2 regions of the Streptomyces kanasensis genome follow, and region 1 is predicted to be linked to the other one. Evidence: riboswitches for the same ligand, from Rfam matches in the RefSeq annotation. Region 1 holds a riboswitch; the other holds the start of a gene.

Region 1 (4,808 bases):
TGGGACCGGACCGTCGCGTCGGGCAGCGCCCTGCCGAACAGCTCCAGGGAAGCCGACCGCAGCCGTTCCAGATGGAGGTCGAGGCCGCGGATCCGACCGCCGCGCACCTGGGCGGCGGTGAAGTGCGCGTACCCGGCGAAGGCGAGCGGCGCCAGCTCCGCGGCGGTCGAGGCGCGGCCGTCGCGGTGCACGGCGAACGCCGTCGTGGACGTCATGGATCACTCCTGGTCTGTGAGGGGTGTGAGGGGTGTGAGGGGTGGGGGAGAGGGGGCGGTGGGGGCAGGGGTGCGGGACCGGCGGTGGAATTCCCGCGGCCCGAGCCGACGTTAGGGCTTCACACTGGTGCGAAGGTCAAGGCGGGGAAGGCAGGGGCCATGCTGATCGGGGAGCTGTCCCGGCGGACCGGAGTGGGCACGCGGCTGTTGCGCTACTACGAGGCGCAGGGGCTGCTCACCTCGGTCCGGCGCGGCAACGGGTACCGCGACTACGACGAGGACGCCGTGCCCACCGTCCGGCAGGTGCGCGCGCTGCTCGCCGCCGGGCTCTCCACGGAGGTGATCCGCACGGTCCTGCCCTGCGCCCGGGGTGAGGGGCCGGGTCTGGGCTTCGACTGGTGCGCCGGGATCCGGGACGTCCTGCACGGCGAGCTGGCGGCCGCGGACGCACGCATCGACGCCCTCCGCCGCAGCCGCGGCACGCTCGCCGGCTACCTGGAGCACCCCTGACGCACCGCGCGGCGTAGCCTGGAGGAGTACTCGGGGACCGATCCTCTCCCGGGGAGGCGGACGACATGACAGCCATCGTCAGCAGGAACTTCGACGCCGCCGATGAGACCCGTCCCTTCGAGGACGGCAAGGGCAGGCTGGACCTGATCACCACCGGGCAGGGACCCGTCGGACGCGCCGTCTTCGAACCCGGCTGGCGGTGGACCGAGCACGTCAGGCCGCTCGCCGGTACCGACAGCTGCCAGGCGTCGCACACCGGCTACGTGGTCAGCGGCCGGATGCGGATCGTCATGGACGGCGGCGGTGAGAGCGCCGAGGTGGGGCCCGGCGACTTCTTCACGGTCGAGCCCGGCCACGACGCCTGGGTGCTGGGGGACGAACCCTGCGTCGCCCTGGACTGGACGGGCTTCGGCGACTACGCCCGGTCCGCCGACTGACCTCCCACCCGCCGGCGCCCACCCGCTGGCACCCACCCGTCGGTGTCCGGCCCGATGGCACCTACCCGTCGGTGTCCGGCCCGATGGCACCTGTCTGCCGCCGTCCGGCCCACTGGACCCGTCTGCCGCCGTCCGGCCCGCTGGCACCTGCCCGTCGGTGTCCGGCCCGCTGAGCGCACCCGCCCGCCGACGCCCGCCCGCCGACGCCCGCCCGCACCCGGATCCGATCCCGCCGTCGCCCGCCGTCGCCCGCCGACGCCCGCCCGCGGATCGCCCATCGTGCCCGCCCGCGCCGGCCCGCGCCCGCCCCCCGCCGGGTCGCGCCGGCGCACGTCGGCCGACGCCCGTCGGCACCCCCGGCCGCGGGCCGGCCCGGTCGGTCCCGCTCTGCGACCACCGTGTTACCTTGCCGTGGCCAGTCGAACTCAGTACCTGCGGTACCTGGGTCAGGGAATCCGGTGTGAATCCGGAACTGACGCGCAGCGGTGAGGGTGACGGGCGCGGCAGCACGAGCCACTGGGCACCGACCGGCCCGGGAAGGCGCCGCGTCCGGTCGACCCCGAGTCCGAAGACCTGCTGGCGCCCGTTACGGACGGCCCCGCGCATGGGCCACGAACCGAGGACGCCCCGTGCCCCTGCCACGCCAGCACCGCCTGCCCGCCGCCCTGCTCTGCGGCGCCCTGCTGCTCACCGGATGCGCCGGCGGCGCATCCGGCCCGTCCGCGTCCGCCTCCGGCGCGGCGGCCCGCTCCCTCGACAACTGCGGGCGTCAGGTGGAGGTCCACGGCGGCGGTCCCCGCCGGGCCGTGTCCCTGAACCAGGGCACCACCGAGACGCTGCTCTCCCTCGGCCTGGCCGACCGCATGGCCGGCACCGCCACCTGGACCGACCCGGTGATGAAGGGGCTGGAGAAGGAGAACGCCCGCGTCCGGCGGCTGGCGGAGAACAACCCCTCGTTCGAGCGGGTCCTCGACACCGAACCGGACTTCGTCGCCGCCTCCTTCGCCTCCACCCTCGGCACCGGCGGCGTCGCGACCCGCGACCAGTTCGAGAAGCTGGGCGTTCCGACGTACCTCTCCCCGGCGGACTGCGCGGGCAAGGACAACTCCGGCGGCGGTGACGGCGTGCGGACCGCGCCGCTCACCATGGAGACCATCCACCGGGAGGTGCGCGACCTCGCCCGCGTCTTCGGCGTCGAGGAACGCGGCGAGCAGCTCGTCGAGCGGCTCGACGCCCGCACCGCCGCGGCGAAGAAGGGCCTCGACGAGTCGGACGTCACCCTCATGTACTGGTTCGCCAACGCCGAGTCCCCGTACATGGCGGGCTGCTGCGGCGCGCCCGGCATCATCACCCGCACGCTCGGCGCGAAGAACGTCCTCGACGACACCACCGAGGAGTGGCCGCAGGTCAGTTGGGAGACCGTGGCCGACCGGGACCCCGACGTGCTCGTCATCGGCGACCTCACCCGCCGGTCGCAGACCGCGGAGAGCGCGAGCAAGAAGATCGCGTTCCTGGAGTCGAACCCGGTCACCAGGAACATGGAGGCCGTCAAGCACAAGCGGTACGTGCTGCTCAGCGGCCAGGCCATGAACCCGACGATCCGCACCGTGGAGGGGATCGAGCAGGTCGCCGCCGCGATCCGCCGGTTCGGGTTGTCCCGGTGACCGCCGCCCTGCTGCGCTCGGCGGCGGGGCTCGCGGTGCTCGCCGTCTCCGTCGCCCTCACCATCACCGTCGGCCCCGCCGACCTCGGCGTCGCCGACGTGTGGTCCGTCGTCGCCTCGCACCTCGGCGGCGCCCCCTCCGGGCTGTCCCCGATCCGCGACGGCATCGTGTGGAACCTGCGGCTGCCCCGCACCCTGCTGGCCGCCGTGTGCGGGGCCGGGCTCGCCGTGTGCGGCGCCGTCATGCAGTCGCTGCTGCGCAACCCGCTCGCCGACCCCTTCGTCCTCGGCGTCTCCTCCGGCGCCTCCACCGGCGCCGTGCTCGTCGTGGTCCTCGGCGCGGGTGGCGGCGCGCTGTCGCTCTCCGCGGGTGCCTTCGCCGGCGCGGTCTGCTCCTTCGCCCTGATGTTGCTGCTGAGCCACGTCCTGGGCGGCACCACCGACCGGGTCGTCCTCTCCGGTGTCGCCGCGATGCAGCTCTTCTCCGCGCTGACCTCCTTCGTCGTCGTCACCTCCGCCGACGCGGAGACCACCCGCGGCGTGCTGTTCTGGCTGCTCGGCTCGCTCGGCGGCGCCGGCTGGGACGACGTGTGGCTGTGCGCGGCCGTCCTCGCCGCGTGCCTCGCCGTCTGTCTGGCCCACGGCAGGACCCTCGACGCGTTCGCCTTCGGGCAGGACGCCGCGGCGTCCCTCGGCGTGCACGTCGGCCGCACCCGCCTCGTCCTGCTGTGCGCCACCGCGCTCCTCACCGCCGCCCTGGTCAGCGCGGCCGGCGCGATCGGCTTCGTCGGCCTGGTGCTGCCCCACGCCGCCCGGGCCATCGTCGGCCCCGGGCACGCCCGGCTGCTGCCCGCCACCGCCCTGGGCGGGGCCGTCTTCCTGGTGTGGATCGACACCCTCGCCCGTACCGTCCTCGAACCCCAGGAGGTGCCGGTGGGCGTCATGACGTCCCTGCTGGGCGTACCGGCCTTCGTCCTCGTGCTGTACCGGACCCGGAGGGCCGCCCGGTGACCCTCGCAGCCGACCGCGTCACCCGCACCGCCGGGGGCCGGCTGATCCTCGACGGCGTCAGCCTCGCCCCCGAGCCCGGCGGCGTCACCGGGCTCCTCGGGCCCAACGGCTCCGGCAAGTCCACGCTGCTGCGGCTGCTCGCCGGGGTCCTCGCGCCCGCATCGGGCGTCGTCACCCTCGACGGGCTGCCGCTGCCCGCCCTGCGCCGCAGGGACGTCGCCCGGCGCGTCGCCGTCGTGGAGCAGCAGTCGGACACCCTCGTCGAGTTGACCGTCGCCGACGTCGTCCGCCTCGGCCGCATCCCGCACCGCCGCGCCTGGACGCCGCCCGTGCCCGCCGACGAGGAAGCCGTGCGGACGGCTCTGGAACGCACCGGCCTCACCGACCGGGCGCACCAGTCGTGGCACACCCTGTCCGGCGGGGAGAGGCAGCGCGTCCAGATCGCCCGGGCACTCGCGCAGGAACCGAGGGAGCTCCTCCTCGACGAGCCGACCAACCACCTCGACATCCAGCACCAGCTCGACCTGCTGGACCTCGTCGCCGCCCTGCCCGTCACCAGCGTCGTCGCCCTGCACGACCTCAACCTCGCGGCGATGTACTGCGACCGGGTCGCCGTCCTCGCCCACGGCCGGGTCGTGGCCGCCGGCACGCCCGGCGAGGTACTGACCGAGGCGCTCGTCGCCGACGTCTACGGGGTGCGCGCCGAGATCACCGTCCCGGCGGACGGCGACCGCCCCCACGTCCGCGTCCTCGGCACCCTCACGCGCGGCCGCTGAGCGGCCCCCGGTGGCGAGCTGCCGCTCATGGGCGGTCGATCACGGGCCGCCGGTCACGAGCGGTGGTCACGAGCGGTGGGTCAGGGGACGTCGGCGGCGGGTGGACGCGGGGGCAGCGCCCAGCGGATCGTCCCGACCACGGCCCGGCCCGAGGCGCGCACGGCGGTCCGCTCCAGCAGCGGCAGGGACGGCAGGC
Region 2 (4,808 bases), on a different contig from region 1:
GATGGCGACGACCGAGCCGTCCAGGCGGTCGCGCCACAGCTCCAGCGCGGCCGCGCTGCGGGTCGTGCCCAGCTTCGCGGCCAGGTCCGGCACGGTCGGGTCGGAGAGGGTGCAGACGACGTCGTTGGCGGCGGGCAGCCGCTTGCGGGTGACGCCGCTGGCGACCATCTGCGCGTCGCACAGGATCGGCGCGCCGGCGCGCAGCGCGGCGCGGGCGCGGGAGACGACCTCGGGCGTGTAGGCCAGGTCGCGGACGAGGTCGACCATGCCGCAGGCGTGGATCATCCGCACGGCGACCTGGCTGACGTCGGCGGGCAGCCCCGCGAGATCCGCCTCGGCGCGGATCGTGGCAAAGGACTGGCGGTAGATCTCCGCGCCGTCCTTCTCGTAGTCGAACACTGTGCTCCCGCTCATCTCTGTGCCTGTGCCTGTGCGTGTGCGTGTGCGTGTGGTGCCTGGTGGGTCAGGTGCTGTGGGTGGTGTCTGTGGGGCTTGCGGCCGGGGCTGGTGGCCGGGCACCCGGGGCGGTCCGTACGGTGATCTCGTACGTACCGTCGCCGGTGGCGAGCGCGTCCACCCAGTCGCCCTGCGGATGGCCGCAGCGCCGGGCGCAGCCGGACCAGTGGACCGGCAGCCCGTGCTCCAGGGGTCGCGCGTCGGCCCGCACGTCGGCCAGGGCCTTGCCGCAACCGGGGCGCCCGGTGCAGGCGCTGACCGACAGCCAGGGCGAACCGGCCCGCACGAGGTACCCGCGTTCCTCCAGCGCCGCGAGGCGCTCGGCGGCCGCCGCCCGCCCGGGCAGCCCGGTGACGACGAAGCCGCGCCACGGCGTGACCCGCACCTCGCCGGCCGGACCCGGGTCCAGGGCGCGGAACTGTGCGGTGGTGACCCGCCCCAGCGGAGCCACGACCGCCACGGCTCCGCCCGCCCCGACGACCCCCGGCTCGGGCGCCACGTCCGTACCCGTACCCGTGCCCGTGCCCGTAGTCGCCGTTGCCGTCTCCGGCAGTGGCAGTGGCAGTGGCAGTGGCCACGCCGCCTCCGGCCGCGCCACCACGCCCGCGTCCGACAGGTGCCGGGTCACGGCGGTGTCGAGGCCGCAGTCCGCGGGCAGTTCGGCCACCCGCCAGGCACCCGTACCGGCCTCCCGGGCGACGGCGAGGAACGCCCGCGCCACGGCAAGCGCCGCCCGAGGCGCGTCCGCGCCCGCCACCCGCCACGCCCCGCCGACCGCCCGCTTTGCCGCGTCGCCCGCCGTCGTCCCGCCGACCGCCCGGTCCGCCGCGTCGCCCGCCACCGCCCCGCCGACCGCCCGGTCCGCCGCCGTCCCGCCGGCGCCCCCGACACGCACCACAGCGCGGCCGTCCGGCTCTGCGAGCAACGTCACATCGGCGCCCAGACCCGCCACGTCACCGCGCCCGTCGTCCACGGCGAACAGGAAGCGTCCCGAGAGGGCCGTGGTCCACGCCTGGGCGCACAGCAGCGCGTCCAGTTCGCGGGCCCACGCCTGCGCGTCCGCATACCCCCGCCCGTCGAGCCCGGCGAGCGGCGAGACGACCATGTTGCGGATCCGCTCGTGCGCTGCGGACGGCAGCAGCCCGGCCGCGTCCAGCAGCCCCGCCAGGGCCAGTCCGCAGTCGTCGGGCAGTCCGCGCAGATCGAGGTTGCCGCGCGAGGTGACGCCGAGGTGGCCGTCGCCCAACCGGTCGGCGGCGTCGGCCAGGGCCGTGATCTGACGGCTCGTCAGCACACCGACGGGGAGCCGCAGCCGGGCCAGTCCGCCGTCGTCCGCGCGGTGCAGCCGCAGCGCGCCGGGGCACGCGTCGCCGCGGTCGCGGACGCGTTCCGGTATGTGGGTTTCGCCCCCGTTCCGGGGCTTTGATGAGCTGGGCGGCATGGCGGCGAGCATACGCGCAGCCTCTACTATGCAGACGGCACAGGGTCCCAGGACCCTAGGGAGGAAGCCCGGTGCGAATCCGGCGCGGTCCCGCCACTGTGAGCGGGGCCCCGAGGGGCCCCGCGAGTCAGGAACTCCCGCCACCCACGACCACCCGGGGCGAGGACACCCCGAGGAAGGCCCGGCACGCCGTGATCCTGCTGCTGTCGCACTCCGACACCGACCTCCTGAGCGCCCGCGCGGCCGGTGGCCCGGTCGAGTACCGGTTCGCCAACCCCGCCCGCCTCCCCGCCGACGACCTGCCCGGCCTCCTCGACGGCGCCGACCTCGTCGTCGTGCGCCTCCTCGGCGGCATCCGCGCCTGGGAGGAGGGCCTGCAGACCCTCCGCGAGTCCGGCAAGCCGCTCGTCGTCCTCACCGGCGAACAGGCCCCCGACGCGCAGCTGATGGAGACCTCCACCGTCCCGATCGGCATCGCGGCCGAGGCGCACGCCTACCTCGCCCACGGCGGCCCGGACAACCTCGAACAGCTCGCCCGCTTCCTCTCCGACACCGTCCTGCTCACCGGCCACGGCTTCGAGCCCCCGGCCGCCGCTCCCACCTGGGGCCCGCTGGAGCGGACCGCGCGCGGCACCACCGGCCCCACGGTCGCCGTGCTGTACTACCGCGCCCACCACATGAGCGGGAACACCGCCTTCGTCGGCGCCCTCTGCGACGCCATCGAGGACGCGGGCGGCCAGGCCCTCCCCCTGTACGTGGCGTCCCTGCGCGCCCCCGAGCCGGAGCTCCTGGAGAGCCTGCGGACGGCCGACGCGGTCGTCACCACCGTCCTCGCCGCCGGCGGCACCAAGCCCGCCGAGGCGCAGGCGGGCGGCGACGACGAGTCGTGGGACGCGGGCGCGCTCGCCGCCCTCGACGTGCCGATCCTCCAGGCCCTGTGCCTGACCGGTTCGCGCGCCGCCTGGGAGGAGAACGACGAGGGCCTCTCGCCGCTCGACGCCGCCAGCCAGGTCGCGGTGCCGGAGTTCGACGGCCGGCTCATCACCGTGCCGTTCTCGTTCAAGGAGATCGACGCCGACGGCCTGCCCGCGTACGTCGCCGACGCCGAGCGCGCCGCGCGCGTCGCCGGGATCGCCGTGCGCCACGCGCGCCTCCGCCACATCCCGAACGCCGAGAAGCGCCTCGCGCTGGTCCTCTCCGCGTACCCCACCAAGCACTCCCGCATCGGCAACGCCGTGGGCCTCGACACCCCCGCCTCCGCCGTCGCGCTGCTGCGCCGGCTGCGGGAGGAGGGGTACGACTTCGGCGACGAGGACGTCCCGGGCCTCGCCTCCGGTGACGGCGACGAGCTGATCTACGCCCTCATCGAGGCCGGCGGCCACGACCAGGAGTGGCTGACCGAGGAGCAGCTGGCCAGGAACCCGGTCCGCATCCCGGCCGCCGACTACAAGCGCTGGTACGGCACGCTCCCCGAGGAGCTGCGCGCGCAGGTCGAGCAGCACTGGGGCCCGCCGCCCGGCGAGATGTTCCTCGACCGCTCCCGCAACGCCGACGGCGACATCGTCCTCGCCGCCCTCCGGCGCGGGAACCTGCTGATCCTCATCCAGCCGCCGCGCGGCTTCGGCGAGAACCCGATCGCGATCTACCACGACCCCGACCTGCCGCCGTCGCACCACTACCTGGCCGCCTACCGCTGGATCGGCACCCCTGAGGCCGACGGCGGCTTCGGCGCCGACGCCATGGTCCACCTCGGCAAGCACGGCAACCTGGAGTGGCTGCCGGGCAAGAACGCCGGCCTGTCCGCCGCCTGCGGCCCCGACGCGGCCCTCGGCGACGTCCCGCTGATCTACCCGTTCCTCGTCAACGACCCGGGCGAGGGCACCCAGGCCAAGCGCCGCGTCCACGCCACGCTCGTCGACCACCTCGTCCCGCCGATGGCGCGCGCCGAGTCGTACGGCGACATCACGCGCCTGGAGCAGCTGCTCGACGAGTACGCGCAGATCTCCTCCATGGACCCCTCCAAGCTGCCGGCGATCCGCGCGCAGATCTGGACGCTGATCCAGGCCGCGAAGCTCGACCACGACCTGGGCCTGGAGGACCGCCCGGACGACGACGGGTTCGACGACTTCCTCCTCCACGTCGACGGTTGGCTGTGCGAGGTCAAGGACGCCCAGATCCGCGACGGCCTGCACGTCCTCGGCGGTGCCCCGACCGGCCCCGAGCGCGTCAACCTCGTCCTGTCGATCCTCCGCGCCCGCCAGATCTGGGGCGGTACGCAGTCCCTGCCCGGCCTGCGCGAGGCGCTCGGCCTCGACGAGTCCGCCGCGACCCGCACCACCGCCGACGAGGCGGAGGCCAAGGCCCGCGCCCTGGTCGAGGCGATGGAGGCCGCCGACTGGGACCCGGCCGCCGTCGCCTCCGTGGCCGAGGGCCACGACCGGGCCGTCGCCGACATCCTCGACTTCGCCGCCCGCCAGGTCGTACCGCGCCTCGCCGCCACCACCGACGAGCTGGACCACGCCGTCCACGCCCTGAACGGCGGGTTCGTCCCCGCCGGACCGTCCGGCTCCCCCCTCCGCGGCCTGGTCAACGTCCTGCCGACCGGCCGGAACTTCTACTCCGTCGACCCCAAGGCCGTCCCCTCGCGCCTCGCCTGGGAGACGGGTCAGGCGCTCGCCGACTCCCTCCTGGAGCGGTACCGCGCCGACAACGGCGACTGGCCCACCTCCGTCGGGCTGTCCCTGTGGGGCACCAGCGCGATGCGCACCGCGGGCGACGACGTCGCCGAGGCGCTCGCCCTCCTCGGCGTCCGGCCCGTCTGGGACGACGCCTCCCGCCGCGTCACCGGCCTGGAGGCCATCCCGACCGCCGAGCTGGGCCGCCCCCGCATCGACGTGACGCTGCGCATCTC

The links. A riboswitch is a leader RNA that binds a small molecule or an ion and turns the genes downstream of it on or off. The one in region 1 is predicted to bind cobalamin.
Region 2: linked by a shared signal. The riboswitch ahead of cobN (cobaltochelatase subunit CobN) and the one ahead of ACF053_RS02480 (ABC transporter substrate-binding protein) in region 1 are both predicted to bind cobalamin.

What each region holds. Positions count from the first base shown of each region.
Region 1 covers NZ_JBIBSF010000001.1:568,442-573,249, reverse strand. The annotation lists gene ACF053_RS02495 (aminotransferase class IV family protein) at 1-215, opposite strand, end outside; gene ACF053_RS02490 (MerR family transcriptional regulator) at 375-725, shown strand; gene ACF053_RS02485 (cupin domain-containing protein) at 791-1,162, shown strand; cobalamin riboswitch at 1,562-1,757, shown strand; gene ACF053_RS02480 (ABC transporter substrate-binding protein) at 1,792-2,826, shown strand; gene ACF053_RS02475 (FecCD family ABC transporter permease) at 2,823-3,836, shown strand; gene ACF053_RS02470 (ABC transporter ATP-binding protein) at 3,833-4,612, shown strand; gene ACF053_RS02465 (oxygenase MpaB family protein) at 4,693-4,808, opposite strand, start outside.
Region 2 covers NZ_JBIBSF010000003.1:307,047-311,854, reverse strand. The annotation lists gene ACF053_RS10220 (precorrin-8X methylmutase) at 1-414, opposite strand, end outside; gene ACF053_RS10215 (cobalamin biosynthesis protein CobG) at 464-1,897, opposite strand; cobalamin riboswitch at 1,920-2,052, shown strand; gene cobN (cobaltochelatase subunit CobN) at 2,089-4,808, shown strand, end outside.